One region of the Isoptericola sp. NPDC057391 genome, then DNA from elsewhere that is predicted to be linked to it. Evidence: riboswitches for the same ligand, from Rfam matches in the RefSeq annotation. Region 1 holds a riboswitch; the other holds the start of a gene.
What was found. A riboswitch is a leader RNA that binds a small molecule or an ion and turns the genes downstream of it on or off. The one in region 1 is predicted to bind thiamine pyrophosphate.

Region 1 (7,091 bases):
GGTGGCGGGCGCCTCGGGGGCGGTGCGCGTGCTCGGGCGCTCGGGCGGTGGGGCGGGCGTCGTCGGGGGGCGCGGCCGCTCGGGCTCGACGGGGTCGGCGCGGGGCGTGGCGTGCGACAGGCCGCCCTCGGACGTCAGCGAGGGTGAGTCGATCACCACCTGCGGGCCGCCCGCGAGCTTGCGCAGCGCGCTGCCCAGCAGGATGAGGACGACGCCCAGGCCGATGACCAGGGCGCAGACGCCGAACGCCACCACCGACGTGAACAGCGACGCGCGCAGGAACGACGCGTTCATGACCGTGTCTCGCGTCGGGTCGTCCTGGGCGAGCTCGGCGTAGGTCTGCCCGCCCGAGGCCTCGAGGGCGTGCTTGTTGATCACCTCTGCCTGTGCGTAGGCGGTGAACGGGCCGGACACCTTCTGGCCGGCGAACATGCTCGCGTCCTCCGAGACGGTGATCTGCTCGTCGGCGAGCGTCTGGGAGACGATGACCCACACGCCCAGGCCGGCGAGGATCATGACGATGCCCGCGATGACGGTGACCAGGCCGATCCCACGGACGCCCTTGGCCGGATGGACGGTGACCGTGCTCGACATGTCGCACCTCCTGGGTGGGCCTGATGCGCGTGCTCCGAGTACCGCTCTTCGCACGGTAGCGCCACCGCGCGGGTTCGGCTCGGCGAAGCCGCAGGTGGTCGGCTGCATCCCGATGGCAGGATGACCCGGTGCGCATCGTCCACGTGTCCGACTCCTACCTCCCGCTGCTCGGTGGCATCGAGACCCAGGTGGCCCGGCTCGCGCACCGGCAGGCGGAGGCCGGGCACGACGTCCAGGTGATCACCACGACGCCGGGCGCGCCCGGCGAGCACGGCGTCACCACCCGGCCCGACGGCGAGGGCGTCGTGGTGCACCGTGTCGCCGCCCGCGTGCCGGGCGGCTACCCCGTCCACCCGCGCTCGACGGCGCACGTGCTGGCGCGGCTGCGGGCCCTCGAGGCCGAGGGGCGCCGCCCCGACGCCGTGCACCTGCACATGGGGGTGCTCGCCCCCACCGTCGAGCTGGCGCTGCGCCCGGTGACCCGGCTCGGGCTGCCCGCGCTGCTCACGGTGCACAGCGTGTGGGGCGGCTGGGAGCGCGCGTTCGCCGCGCTCGACCGCGTGACCCGGTGGGCGGCATGGCCGGTGCAGTGGTCGGCGGTGAGCGGGCTGACGGCGGACCCCTTGCGGCGCGTCGTCGGGCGGCGGCTGGGCCCCGACGCCGCGGCGGAACGCGTGTCGGTGCTGGGCAACGGCATCGACGTGGAGGCCTGGCGGCTGCCGCGCGTCGAGCGCGACGAGCGGGCGGAGGGGCGCGAGGTGCACGTCGTGTCGGCCACCCGGTTCGCGCCCCGCAAGCGGGTGCTGCCGATGCTCGAGGCGATCGCCGCCGCAGCGGAGAAGGCCCCCGGGCGGCTGGTCGCGACGATCGGCGGCGACGGGCCGCAGCTCGCCGAGGCCCGCCGCTGGGTGCGGGAGCGCGGCCTGGCGGACACGGTGCGGCTCGTCGGCCGCCTCTCCCCGACCGAGCTCAAGCGCCTCTACATGCGCGCCGACGTCTTCGTCGCCCCGGCCGTGCAGGACGCGTTCGGCATCGCGGCCCTCGAGGCCCAGGCGGCCGGCCTCGCCGTCGTCAGCCGGTCGCAGTCGGGCGTCGCGGAACGCCTGGTCGACGGGCGCGACGCCCTCCTCGTGGACGACGACGCCGCGATGGCCGACGCCCTCGTCCGCCTCGCCGACGACCCCGCGCTGCTCGACGCGATCATCGCGCACAACCGCTCCGCGGAGCTCGCGACGTCCTGGCCGCGCGTGCTCGCCGACGTCGACGCCGCGTACCACAGGGCCGCAGCGCTCACCCGCTGACCGACGGGCCGGCGTCGGCCCTGGTCATGCACCGATCGGTGCCTCGGCGTATCAGTACCCCAGACGGGTGCCTCGTCACACCATGACCGGCGACGAGGGGATCGCCGGCTGACGTGAGGAGCGACGATGACCATCACGACACGCACCCGCACCCGCCGCGCACGGCTCGCCGCCGTCGTCGGGGGGCTCGCGGCGATCGCGGCCCTGGGCATGACCGCCCCGGCCGCCACCGCGGCGCCCGACGACGGCACCGCACCCGTCCAGGTCGAGGCGGTGACCAGCGAGACGCCGGTCATGGTCGAGGACCTCAAGATCTCGAAGGCTGCGGCCGCCACGACGTGGTACTGCGCGGTGAAGGACGGCACCTTCGGCTGTCAGGACGCGAAGCCGGGCACCGGCCTCGTGGTGGCCCGCCTGTATCAGTACAAGAACTTCAAGGGCTACCAGATCGTCGTCTTCAACCCGAAGTACCGCGTCGGCTGCACGGCGGGCACGGGCGACAACGAGGGCGGCGCCAACCTCGGTCACGAGAACGCCATCAGCTCGGTGAAGACGTACAACCACTGCGACGTACGCCTCTACAACGGCTACAACAAGACCGGGGCGCACACCCGCTTCATCGACAGGGACAGCGACCTCGGGGCGTTCGACAACCGCGCCAACTCCTACCGCATCTCCTGACGCATCCACCGACGGGAACGGGCGGCGGGCACCTCAGCCGCCGCCCACCCGTGTCGGCGGGGGCGTGACCACACTCACTCCCACTCGATCGTGCCCGGGGGCTTGCTCGTCACGTCGAGCACCACGCGATTGACCTCGCTCACCTCGTTGGTGATGCGCGTGGAGATGATCGAGAGCACGTCGTAGGGCAGGCGCGTCCAGTCGGCCGTCATGGCGTCCTCGGAGGACACCGGGCGCAGCACGATCGGGTGGCCGTAGGTGCGGCCGTCGCCCTGCACGCCGACGGAGCGGACGTCGGCGAGCAGCACGACGGGGCACTGCCAGATCTCGTCGTCCAGGCCGGCCTTGGTGAGCTCGGCGCGCGCGATGGCGTCGGCCTTGCGGAGCGTCTCGAGGCGCTCGGCGGTGACCTCGCCGACGATGCGGATGCCGAGGCCGGGGCCCGGGAAGGGCTGGCGGGAGACGATCTCCTCCGGCACGCCGAGCTCGCGGCCCACGGCGCGGACCTCGTCCTTGAACAGGGTGCGCAGCGGCTCGACGAGCTCGAACTGCAGGTCGTCGGGGAGGCCGCCCACGTTGTGGTGGCTCTTGATGTTGGCCGCGCCCTCGCCGCCGCCGGACTCGACGACGTCGGGGTAGAGCGTGCCCTGCACGAGGAACTTGACCTCCTCGCCGTGCTCGCCGGCCTCGGCGACGATGTCGCGCTGCGCGTCCTCGAACACGCGGATGAACTCGCGGCCGATGATCTTGCGCTTCGTCTCCGGGTCGCTCACCCCGGCGAGGGCGGACAGGAACCGCTCCTTCTCGTCGCGGATGATGAGCTTCACACCCGTGGAGGCGACGAAGTCGCGCTCGATCTGCTCGACCTCGCCCTCGCGCAGCAGGCCGTGGTCCACGTGGACGCAGGTGAGCTGGTCGCCGACGGCGCGCTGCACGAGCGCGGCGGCGACGGCGGAGTCCACGCCGCCGGACAGCGCGCAGATGACGCGCGCGTCGCCGACCTGCGCGCGGATCGCGGCGACCTGGTCGGCGATGACGTTGCCGGGCGTCCAGTCGGGCTTCAGGCCGGCGCCCTCGTAGAGGAACTTCTCCAGCACGGCCTGGCCGTGGGCGGAGTGCTTGACCTCGGGGTGCCACTGCACGCCGTACAGGCGGCGGCCGGTGTCCTCGAACGCGGCGACGGGCGAGCCGGACGACGTCGCGAGCACCTGGAAGCCCTCGGGCGCGGCGTGCACGGAGTCGCCGTGGCTCATCCAGGTGGTCTGGTGGTCGGGGGTGCCGGCCAGCAGCACGCCCGCCTCGCACACCTCGACCTCGGTGCCGCCGTACTCCCGCTGCCCCGTCTGCGCGACGGTGCCGCCGAGCGCCTGCGCCATCGCCTGGAAGCCGTAGCAGATGCCGAGCACCGGCACACCGGCCTCGAACAGGGCCGGGTCGACGAACGGCGCGCCCGTGGCGTACACCGACGACGGGCCGCCCGACAGGATAATGGCCGCCGGGTCCTTGGCGAGCATCTGCTCCGTGGTGAACGTGTGCGGCACGATCTCGGAGTAGACGCTGGCCTCGCGCACGCGGCGCGCGATGAGCTGCGCGTACTGGGCGCCGAAGTCGACGACGAGCACGGGACGCGGCGTGGGCGCCAGGTCGGCGGTGGTGGGGGTGTCGGTGGCGGGAGACGTCACCGAGCCATCGTAGCCGCCGGACGACCCCGCTCCCCGGCCCGTCCCACGGGTCACGCGGTGGGGTAGGTCACCTCGACGCGGCACGTGCGCCGGCGTCGCTCAGGCCAGCCGCTCCCGCAGCTCGCGCGCCGCGCGCTCGGGGTCGGGAGCCTGCGTGATCGCCCGCACGACGACGATGCGGGTGGCACCGGCGTCGAGCACGTCGTCCAGGCGCTCGGCGTCGACGCCGCCGATGGCGAACCACGGCGTCGTGGGGCGGGTCGCGGCGACCTCGCGCAGCAGGTCGAGGCCGACGGCCGCGCGGCCGGGCTTGGTGGGCGTGGCCCACAGGGGGCCGACGCAGAAGTAGTCGACGTCCGGGTCCGCCTCGGCCTCGGCGGCCTGGGCCGCCGAGTGGGTGGACCGGCCCAGCACGGGCGCCGCGCCGAGCAGGGACCGCACGGCGGGCACGGGCAGGTCGCGCTGGCCCATGTGCACCACGGGCGCCCCGGCGACCTTGGCGACGTCGGCCCGGTCGTTCACCGCCCAGAGCGCGTCGTGCTCGGCGGCGACGCGGGCCACGACCTCCTGCAGCTCGAGCTCGCGCGCGACGTCGAGCGACTTGTCCCGCAGCTGCACGACGTCCACGCCGCCCGCGAGCGCCGCGTGCAGGAAGTCCTCCAGGTCGCCCCGCTCCTCGCGGGCGTCGGTGCACAGGTACAGGCGGGCGTCGGCGAGGCGGGCGTCGGCGAGGCGAGCGCGGGCCGCGTCGGCAGCGGGCGTGGTCGTGGTCACGCCGGCCAGGGTAACCACGGCCCGGGTTACAGTGGCCGCGCACGGGAGCCCCGCTCGGGGCTGAGAGGGCGTAGGAGCCGACCGTCGAACCTGATCTGGGTCATGCCAGCGAAGGGAGCGCACATGCCCACCTCTGCACCCGCTCCGGGATCCGTTCCCGCGGGCGCCTCCGCCCGCGACGTCGTCGTGGTGGGCGGTGGGATCGTCGGCCTCGCCGTCGCCTGGCGGGCCGCGGACGCGGGGCTGTCCGTCACGGTGCTCGACCCGTCGCCCGGCGACGGCGCCACCCGCGCGGCCGCGGGGATGCTCGCCGCCGTGAGCGAGGCCGACTTCGGCGAGCGGGAGCTCACCCGCCTCAACGTCGCGTCGGCCGCCCGCTGGCCCGCGTTCGCCGCCGACCTGACCGCGGCGACCGGTCACGACGTCCCGCTGCTGCGCGCCGGCTCGCTCGCCGTCGCGTACGACGCCGACGACCTCGCGCTGCTGCGCCGCGTGCTGGCGCTGCACCGGGGGTGGGGGCTCGCCTCCGCGGAGGTCTCCGTGGCCGACGCGCGCCGGCGCGAGCCGTACCTCGGGCCGCGGCTCGCCGGGGCGGCCGTCGTCGACGGCGACCTGGCCGTCGACCCGCGCGCCGCGCACGCCGCGCTGTGCGCGGCCCTCGGCCCCGCCCTGGTCCGTCGCGCCGCGGTGCGCCTCGAGCGCGACGCCGCGGGCCGGGTCGTGGCGGTGCACGACGACGCCGGCACGCGGCACGCCACGGGCGCCGTCGTGCTCGCGACCGGCCACGGCGCCACGCCCTCGCTGCTCGACGCCGTGCCCGAGGTCCGCGTCCCGGTGCGCCCCGTCAAGGGGGTCACGCTGCGCCTGGACGCCGGCCCGGAGCTCGCGCTGGAGCACGTGGTGCGCGGCACCGTGCAGGGCCGGCCGGTGTACGTCGTCCCGAGGGCCCCGGGCTCCGGCGCGGGGCCGGGCAGCGGGCCGGGGCACCGCGAGGTCGTCGTGGGGGCCACCAGCGAGGAGCGCCCCGACGACCGGCGCGCCGAGGCCGGCGGCGTGTTCGCGCTGCTGCGCGACGCCCGCGCGCTCGTGCCCGGGATCGACGAGGCCGCGCTCGTCGACGTCACCCCGCGCGCCCGCCCGGCCACCCCCGACAACCTGCCGCTGGTCGGCGCCAGCGCCGTCCCGGGCCTGCTCGCCGCCGTCGGGCACGGCCGCAACGGGGTGCTGCTCGCGCCGGTCACCGCCGACGCGGTCGTGGCGGAGGTGACCGGAGCGCCTCCCCCCGACGCGGCGCTGTCCGCCGCCGACCCACGACGCTTCGCGCCCGCCGGCCGTCCCGCCGACAGACCACTCCCCGAAGGAGCCGCCCGATGACCGCCACCCCTGCCGTCCGCACCGCCGTCGTCAACGGCGAGGCCTATCCGCTCGACGGACCGCACGGCGACGGCGTCGAGGCCGTCGTCGCGGCCCTCGTCCCCGCGTTCGTGGCGGACGGCTCCGTCCAGGGCATCGCCGTCGCCGTCAACGACGCCGTCGTGCCCCGCGGACTGTGGGCCGGCACCCGGATCGCGCCCGGCGACCGGGTCGAGATCGTCACCGCCGTCCAGGGCGGCTGACCAGGATGCACGGAGAAGACATGACCAGCCCGACCAGCACCATCACCCTCGTCGACCCGCTCGTGGTCGCGGGCACCGAGATCGGCTCGCGCCTCGTCATGGGCACGGGCGGCGCGTCGAACCTCATGACGCTCGAGGACGCGCTGGTCGCGTCCGGCACCGGGCTCACGACGGTCGCGATGCGCCGCGTCGCGGTGCGCCCCGGCGGCACGGGCGCGGAGGACGGCGGCATCTGGGGCCTCCTGGAGCGCCTCGGCATCCGCGCCCTGCCCAACACGGCGGGCTGCTTCTCGGTCGCCGAGGCCGTGCTCACGGCGCAGCTCGCGCGCGAGGCCTGCGGCACCGACTGGGTCAAGCTCGAGGTCATCGCGGACGACGTCACCCTGCTGCCCGACCCGATCGGCCTCGTCGAGGCGGCCGACCGGCTGGTGCGCGACGGGTTC
Region 2 (7,955 bases), on a different contig from region 1:
CGGCCGGTCCCGTGCCTCAGTCGCGACGTCGCGCGAGGCGCAGCGTCACGAGCACGGCCGCGCCGGCGAGCACGACGACGCCGCCCGCGATGCCGAGCACCACGACCAGCTCCGAGGCGCCGGCGTCCCCGGCGGACGCACCGTCTGACGCACCCTCCGCCGCGCCGTCCGCCGCAGCGCCGGACGCGCCGTCCGACCCGTCGTCCTCGGCGGTCCCGGCCGGGGCGCACGGTGTCGCGTCCGCCGCGGGGGCGGCGGCCTCGGCCCCGGCGGGCGGGTCGTAGGTGAAGGAGAACCCGCCGCTGGTCGGGTGCCCGTCGGCCGACACGATCCGCCAGTCGACCGTGTACTCGCCGGCCTCGCCGAGCGCGACGGGCACCGACACGGTGCGGTCCTGCGTCGTCGGGCACCCGGTCGCGTAGTCGGTGCCGTCGGCGTCCGTCACGGTGACGACCGTGCTGGAGCCCTCGGCGGACAGGTCGAGCACCACGTCGTCGAACGTCACGTCGACGGACTCCGGAGGCTCGGTCACGGTCGACCCCGAGGCCGGCGACGTGCCGACGACGACGTTGTGGGCGCTCGCGGGCGCCGCCGCCCCGACGACCCCGGCCGTGCCGAGGCCGAGGGCGAGGGCGAGCGACCCGGTCGCGGCGAGGGCGCGTCGCGCGGCGCGGCCGCCCCGGGCGCTCACCGGCGCCCCGTGTCGTCGGAGGTGGCGCCGGAGGAGCCCGCCGGGGCCGCGGCGCGCGTGCGGGCGAGGGCGACCACGCCGGTGACGGCGCCCACCAGGCCGAGGCCCAGCCCGGCCGCGCCCAGCGCGAGCGGGAGCGTGCCGGGGTCGTCGCCGGACGTCGTCGCGTCCGTCGCCGCGCCGGCGGACCCGTCGGCGGCCTCGCCGGCCGCGGACGCCGTGCCGTGGTCGTCGTCCGCGTCGGCCGGCACGACCTGCAGGACGGGCGCCGGGAGCTCGGGCTCCGCGTCGCCGGACGCCACCTGGTCCCAGGCGACGACCTCGCCGTCGGAGTACGTCTGGGTGGCGGGCAGCGCGAGCGCCTCGACGCCGTCCGGGACGGCGCCGGCCGACACCGTGAACCGGAGGAACTCGCCCGGCGCGATGCCGGCGTCGGCGTCGTCGGCGGTCCACTCGATGCTCGCGGGCGCCTCGGTGACGGTGGTGCCGTGCACCTCGACCGGCTCGGGCAGCGGCGCCTGGGTGACCTTCGCGGTCCAGCCCGGGACGGGCTCGACGGACACGCTGGTGAACGGGGTGTCGGTGGGGAGGTCGACCTTCACCGCGGTGGTCGAGGCCTCGGCGGACTCGTTGGGGACCTTGAAGGTGAGGGTGGCGTACGACCCGGCCTCGGCGGCGTCGGGAGTCACGGTGACGTGCGCGGAGGCGGCGGCCGCGCCGAGCACGAGGGCCGGCAGGGCGAGGGCGGCGGCGCCGGCGAGGCGCCTCGGGGTGCGCGCAGGGGTGCGGGCAGGAATGGTCCTGGACATGGGTCTACTGCTCCTGGCTGTCAGGGGTGGTCGGTGGTCGTCGGACGACGAGGGACCCGCCCTTGTCCGACGGCGGACCAGGGCAGGTTCAGGCGGCGCGCGCGAGGGCGCCCGGGAGCAGCGGGGGTCCTCGTGGCGGGGTGCGCCGCAGGGCGCGGGTCCGGCGGGGGCGCCAGGTGCGCCCGCCGACGACGGCGGTCTCGCGGACGACGGGCGGAGCGGCGGGGCCCCGCACGAGCACCGCGACGTGGCGCAGGTGCTCCGCGACGTTGACGGCCGCCCGGTCGCCGGCGGCGAGCAGCAGCGCGGTGAGCAGCACCGCGGCCGCGTGCGCGGCGAGCATCCAGGACGTCGTCCCGGCGTCGTCCCCGTGGTGCAGGTGCAGCCCGCCGCCCGTCGCGGGCGCGAGGGAGCCCGGGCCCAGCGCGTGCAGGGCGTGCCCGTCGGCCGCGGCGCCGACCGTCGAGAGCGGCGTCGAGGGCGGCGTCGAGGCAGCGGCCCCCGCGCCCGCCGCGCCGAGCACGGACAGGGCCGTGTGCTGCACGAGCTGCAGCGCGACCATCGCGGGAAGCAGGCGGGGGAGCGTCAGACGGCGCCGGGCGGTCCACACCGCGAGGGGTGCCGTGAGCGCCACGACGACGAGCCAGGCGAGGGATGCCCCGGGGAGCGAGCCGCCGGCCAGCAGGTGGGCGGCGGCCGCGATGCTGAGCGTCGTGCCGGCGACGAGGAGCTCGCGCACACGACGGACGACCACGGGCACCCCCGCACCCTACCGCGCCGCGCGGGGGCTGCGGGGAGGCGGCGGAAGAGTCGGGTCCCCGCCTGGCAGGTGTCTCGCAGCGGGGCGAGGCGGGGCCCGACACGCGAGCCGGACGTCGGCCGACGCCCGCGCGGACCTGGGCTACGGTGGGCGGCACGACACGGGGTGCGTCCCGACCGGCCGTCGCCGCGACATCGTCGCGGCCGGCCTTCGGGCGCTGAGATCACACCCGTCGAACCTGATCTAGCTCGTACTAGCGAAGGGATGTCGACATGAGTGCGCGCGCACCTGAAGACAGCTCCGCCGGCCCCGCCGGCACCACCGTCCCTGCTCCCGCCGCGGCGCGCACGGAGCCACCGACCGCGACGCGGGGCACCCGCCCTCGCGTGCTGGCGGTCGCCGGGTCCGACCCGTCGGGGGGTGCCGGGATCCAGGCGGACCTCAAGTCGATCGCGGCCGCGGGCGGGTACGGGATGGCGGCCGTCACCGCCCTGACCGTGCAGAACACGCGGGGGGTGCGCGACGTGCACGTGCCGCCCGCCGCGGTCCTCGCCGCGCAGCTCGAGGCGGTCACCGACGACGTCGCGGTCGACGCCGTGAAGATCGGGATGCTCGCGTCCGCCCCGGTGGCCCGCGCCGTGGCCGCCTGGCTCGACGGCCTGCCGCGCGACCGTCCCGCCGAGTCCCGGCCCGCGACGGCGGCGCGCCCCGCCGTCGTGCTGGACCCGGTGATGGTGGCGACCAGCGGGGACCGGCTGCTCGACCCCGACGCCGAGCGGGCCGTGCGGGACCTCCTCGGGAGGGTGGACGTCGTGACGCCGAACCTGCCCGAGCTCGCGGTCCTCGCGCAGGAGCCCCTCGCCGCGGACTGGCCCGCGGCCCTCGAGCAGGCGCGGCGGCTGGCCGCCCGGCACGGGGTCCTGGTGGTGGCCAAGGGCGGGCACCTGGAGGCCGGGCGCGCGGCCGCCGAGGGTACCGAGAGCGACTGGGGCCCGGGTGCCCCGGACGCGCTCGTCGGCCCCGACGGCGTCCTGGTGGAGCTCCCCGGGCCGCGGCTGCGCAGCCGGTCCACCCACGGCACCGGCTGCTCGCTGTCCAGCGGGTTGGCCACGCGGTTCGCGCGCACGGGCGACTGGGCGCAGGCGCTGCGCAGCACGAAGGCGTGGCTGACCGCGGCGATCCGGGCGGGGGAGGCGCTGCGCGTCGGCGGCGGGAACGGCCCCGTCGACCACCTGGTGGGGCTGCGTGCGGGCGGCGCCGAGCCGCTCGTGCCGTCCCCGGCGAGCACTCCGGGCGCGCCCGGGGAGGTCGCCGGGGAGGACGTCGTCGCCCGGTGGTGGGCCGAGGCCGCGGGCGTGCGCGCCGCGATCGACGACCTGGCGTTCGTGCGGTCGCTGGGCGACGGGACGCTCGACGCCGACCACTTCCGCACCTACCTGGAGCAGGACGCGCTCTACCTGCGCGACTACGCGCGCTGCCTCGCACGGGCGAGCGAGCTCGCGCCCACGCGGGCCGAGCAGGCGTTCTGGGCCGGCGGCGCGCACGGCGCCCTGGTGACGGAGCTCGACCTGCACACGCGCTGGCTGGGAGGGGAGCCGCAGGACGTGCCCGCCAGCGCGACGACGGCCGCGTACCTCGACCACCTGCGCGCGGCCGGCGACGACTACGCGACGCTCGTGGCCGCCGTCCTGCCGTGCTACTGGATCTACCAGGACGTGGGGGAGCGGCTGGCCGCCCGCAACCACCCTGGTCACCCGTACGCGGCCTGGCTGGGCACCTACGCGGACGACGCGTTCGCGGACGCGACGCGGGAGGCGGTCGCCATCCTGCGGCGCGTCGCCGCGGCCGCCGACGGGGCCACCCGGGACCGGATGGCGACGGCGTTCCACGCGGCGTGCGAGCACGAGCTGGCGTTCTTCGACCAGACCGGCGTGCCGACCGTCGAGCGCGTCGCGGTCGCCTGACCGGCCCGGTGCGGCCCGCCCCGGGGCCCGCCGTCGTGCACGACGGCGGGATCCCGCGGGGGTAAGCGATGTCCCGTGGTGGCGGCACACCGCGTGACCGGGGCAAGCGTGTCGGGGGTGAGTGACAGAATAGATGTGATGCCCGACACGAAGCGCACTTCGCGCAGCCGCCGAGGCGCCCGCCGCGCCGATCCCTCCGACAGTCCCAGGAGGAGCCCCGCCTCCTCCGCTCCCCACCGACCCGCCGCGCCCGGCACCCCGCCGGGCCGCGCCGCGGACCCGCCCGGCGGTCCGGGCGCCGCCGCGGCTCCCGTCGCCCCGGCGGGATCCGAGCTCTCGACGATCGCGTCGGTGCGCCGGCTCTACCCGTACGTGCGTCCGGCGGTGCCGCGCCTGGTCGGCGGCCTCTTCTCCGCGCTCGGCGCGAGCCTCGCCGCGCTGGCGATCCCGCGCGTGCTGCAGGAGCTGGTCGAGGGGCCGCTCGCCCAGGGCGTGGCCGCCCGCGACCTCGGCGCCCTCGCGGTGCCCGTCCTCCTCGTGCTCGTGCTCGGCGTCGCGGAGGCCGGGTTCGTCCTGCTCCGGCGCAACCTCGTGATGTACCCGGGCACCCGCATCGAGGCGGAGATGCGCATGTCGCTGTTCCGCCACCTGCAGGACCTGCCCGTCGCCTTCCACGACCGCTGGCCCGGCGGCCAGCTGCTGAGCCGGATCATGGGCGACCTCGGCCTGCTGCGCCGCTGGCTGATCTTCGGTCTCCTGCAGCTGGTCGTGAGCACCGTGACCATCGTCGTCGGCGTCGGGATCCTGTTGGCGACCGCGGGCTGGCTCGGCCTCGTCTACCTCGCGGGCGCGATCCCGGTCACCGTCATCGCGTTCCGCTTCTCGCGCCGCTACCGCGTGATCGCGCGCCTGTCCCAGGACCAGTCGGGCGACCTCGCCACCACCGTCGAGGAGTCCGTGCACGGCATCCGCGTCCTCAAGGCCTTCGGGCGCGGGCGCGACGCCCTGGACTCGTTCACCGGGCAGGCCGAGGAGCTGCGCCAGACCGAGATCCGCAAGGCGGGCAACCAGGCGACCGTCACGACGGCCCTGCAGCTCATCCCCGAGGCCACGCTCGCCGTCTGCCTCGTCCTCGGCACGGTGCTCGCCGCCCAGGGGCAGGTCACGGTCGGCAGCCTCGTGGCCTTCTTCCTCACGGCCGCGGTCATCAACGGCCCCGTGGTCGACCTCGGCATGACGCTGTCGATGACGCTCAATGCCCGCACCGCCGTCGACCGCTTCTTCGAGGTCATGGAGACCCCGAACCCCCTGGCCGACCCCGCGGACCCGGTCGACGCCCCCGAGCCGCGCGGGCACGTGGAGCTGCGCGACGTCACCTTCCGCTACGAGGACTCGGCACGCCCGGTCCTCGAGCACGTCGACCTCGAGCTCCCCGTCGGCACGACGACGGCGCTCGTCGGGCTCACCGGCTCGGGCAAGTCCACCCTCGCCATGCTGGTGCCGCGCATCTTCGACGTCACCGAGGGGCAGATGCTCCTCGACGGCGTGGACGTGCGGCGGATGCGGCGCAACGACGTGCGCCGCGCCGTCGCGGTCGCGTTCGAGGACCCGACGCTGTTCTCGGCGTCGGTGCGCGACAACGTGCTGCTCGGCGTCCCCGAGGCCGGCCCCGACGCCGTGCCCGAGGCCGAGCGCGAGCGGCGGCTGCACGAGGCGATCGAGGTGGCGCAGGCCAGGTTCGTCGCGGACCTGCCGCAGGGCGTCGAGACGCGCATCGGCGAGGAGGGCCTGTCGCTGTCCGGCGGGCAGCGGCAGCGGCTCGCGCTCGCACGTGCCATCGCGGCCCGCCCCGCGGTCCTCGTGCTCGACGACCCGCTGTCCGCGCTCGACGTCGCGACCGAGGAGGCCGTCACCACGCGCCTGCGCGACGTCCTCGACGGCACGACCAGCCTCGTCATCGCCCACCGGCCGTCCACCGTGGCGCTCGCCGACCGCGTCGCCGTCCTGCAGGACGGCCGCATCACGGCCGTGGGCACGCACAGCGACCTGCTCGCCACCGACGCCCACTACCGGCACGTCATCTCCAGCCTGGAGCAGGACTGGGAGGAGTGCGCCGAGCACGCCGACACCCGAGAGGCCGACGAGGCCGAGCAGGCACAGACCGAGCAGGACCAGAAGGAGGCCCAGCGGTGAGCCGCCCCAGCACCCCCGCGTCGCCCCAGCCCGCGACGCCCCAGCCCGACGCCCGCCGCCGGCCCACCGACGCGACCGCCGACGACGCGACCAGCCTCGACAGGGACGCGTCGCGCGCCGTCCGCTCCCGTTCGCTGCGGCTGCTGGGGGAGATGCTGCGGCCGCGCCGCGGCTCGCTTGCCCTCGCCGGCCTCCTCGTCGTGGTCTCGACCCTCGGCCAGGTCGCCGGTCCGTGGCTCGTCTCGCTCGCCATCGACGGCGCGGTGCCCGACCTCGTGGCGGGCGACGCGAGCACCCTCGTGCTCGTCGGCTCCGCCTACCTGCTCGCGGCGGTGGTCGGCGGCGTGTGCGCGGGCGCCTACGTGCGGCAGGCCGCCCGCATCGCCCAGGGCGTGCTGCTCGACCTGCGCCGGCGCGTCTTCCGGCACACGCAGCTGCTCAGCCTCGAGTTCCACGAGTCGTACACGTCGGGCCGCATCATCAGCCGCCAGACCTCCGACCTCGAGGCGCTGCGCGAGCTGCTCGACGGCGGGCTCACGGGCGTCGTCTCGTCGCTCATGCTCATGGTCTTCACGGGGCTGAGCCTGTTCCTGCTGGACTGGCGCTCGGGCCTCGTGCTCGCGGTGGCGCTCGTGCCCGCCTGGTTCCTCACGCGCTGGTTCCAGAAGCACTCGCAGGTCTTCTACCGCGAGCAGCGCACCGCGTCCGCGCGGCTCATCGTGAAGTTCGTCGAGACGATGACGGGCATGCGCGCGGTGCAGGCGTTCCGCCGCGAGTCGACCACCGAGGCGGAGTACGGCCGCCTCGGCGAGGAGTACCGCGACGCCAACCTGAAGACCTTCAGCCTCAACGGGCGCTACCAGCCGGGGCTGGTGCTCATCGGCAACGTCGCGGTGGCGGCCGCGCTCGCGGTGGGAGGGTGGCGCGTGTACTCCGGGTCGCTCGACGTCGGCGTGCTCGTGGCGGCCCTGCTGTACGTGAAGCGGTTCTTCCAGCCGATCCAGCAGCTCGGCATGTTCTACAACTCGTTCCAGTCCGCCACGGCGGCGCTGGAGAAGGTGTCCGGCCTGCTGGCCGAGGAGCCGACCGTCGTCGAGCCGCGCCGCCCCGTGGCGCTGCCGCACGCGCGCGGCGCCCTGCGGCTGGACCACGTCACCTTCCGCTACGGCGACGGCCCCGTCGTGCTGCCCGACCTCGACCTCACGCTCCCGGCGGGGCAGACGGTCGCGCTGGTCGGCACGACGGGCGCGGGCAAGTCCACGCTCGCCAAGCTCGTGACCCGGTTCTACGACGCGAGCGAGGGCCGCGTGCTGCTCGACGGCGTCGACGTGCGCGACCTGTCGACGACCGACCTGCGGCGCGCCGTGGTGATGGTGACGCAGGAGGCGTACCTGTTCAGCGGGTCCGTGCGGGAGAACATCGCGCTCGGGAGGCCGGGCGCCTCGCAGGAGGACATCGAGGCCGCCGCACGGGCGGTCGGGGCGCACGAGTTCATCATGGACATGCCCGACGGGTACGACACGGACGTCAACAAGCGC

Region 2: it holds a riboswitch for thiamine pyrophosphate, as region 1 does, so the genes downstream of both, ACFUVW_RS14130 (bifunctional hydroxymethylpyrimidine kinase/phosphomethylpyrimidine kinase) here and thiO (glycine oxidase ThiO) in region 1, are expected to answer to the same signal.

Annotation. Positions count from the first base shown of each region.
Region 1 covers NZ_JBHVBO010000188.1:504-7,594, reverse strand. The annotation lists gene ACFUVW_RS17910 (hypothetical protein) at 1-594, opposite strand, end outside; gene ACFUVW_RS17905 (glycosyltransferase family 4 protein) at 723-1,895, shown strand; gene ACFUVW_RS17900 (hypothetical protein) at 2,022-2,576, shown strand; gene guaA (glutamine-hydrolyzing GMP synthase) at 2,651-4,258, opposite strand; gene thiE (thiamine phosphate synthase) at 4,358-5,032, opposite strand; TPP riboswitch at 5,064-5,166, shown strand; gene thiO (glycine oxidase ThiO) at 5,156-6,406, shown strand; gene thiS (sulfur carrier protein ThiS) at 6,403-6,648, shown strand; gene ACFUVW_RS17875 (thiazole synthase) at 6,669-7,091, shown strand, end outside.
Region 2 covers NZ_JBHVBO010000113.1:6,168-14,122, reverse strand. The annotation lists gene ACFUVW_RS14145 (copper resistance protein CopC) at 17-691, opposite strand; gene ACFUVW_RS14140 (YcnI family protein) at 688-1,500, opposite strand; gene ACFUVW_RS14135 (hypothetical protein) at 1,589-2,260, opposite strand; TPP riboswitch at 2,412-2,542, shown strand; gene ACFUVW_RS14130 (bifunctional hydroxymethylpyrimidine kinase/phosphomethylpyrimidine kinase) at 2,533-4,224, shown strand; gene ACFUVW_RS14125 (ABC transporter ATP-binding protein) at 4,576-6,417, shown strand; gene ACFUVW_RS14120 (ABC transporter ATP-binding protein) at 6,414-7,955, shown strand, end outside.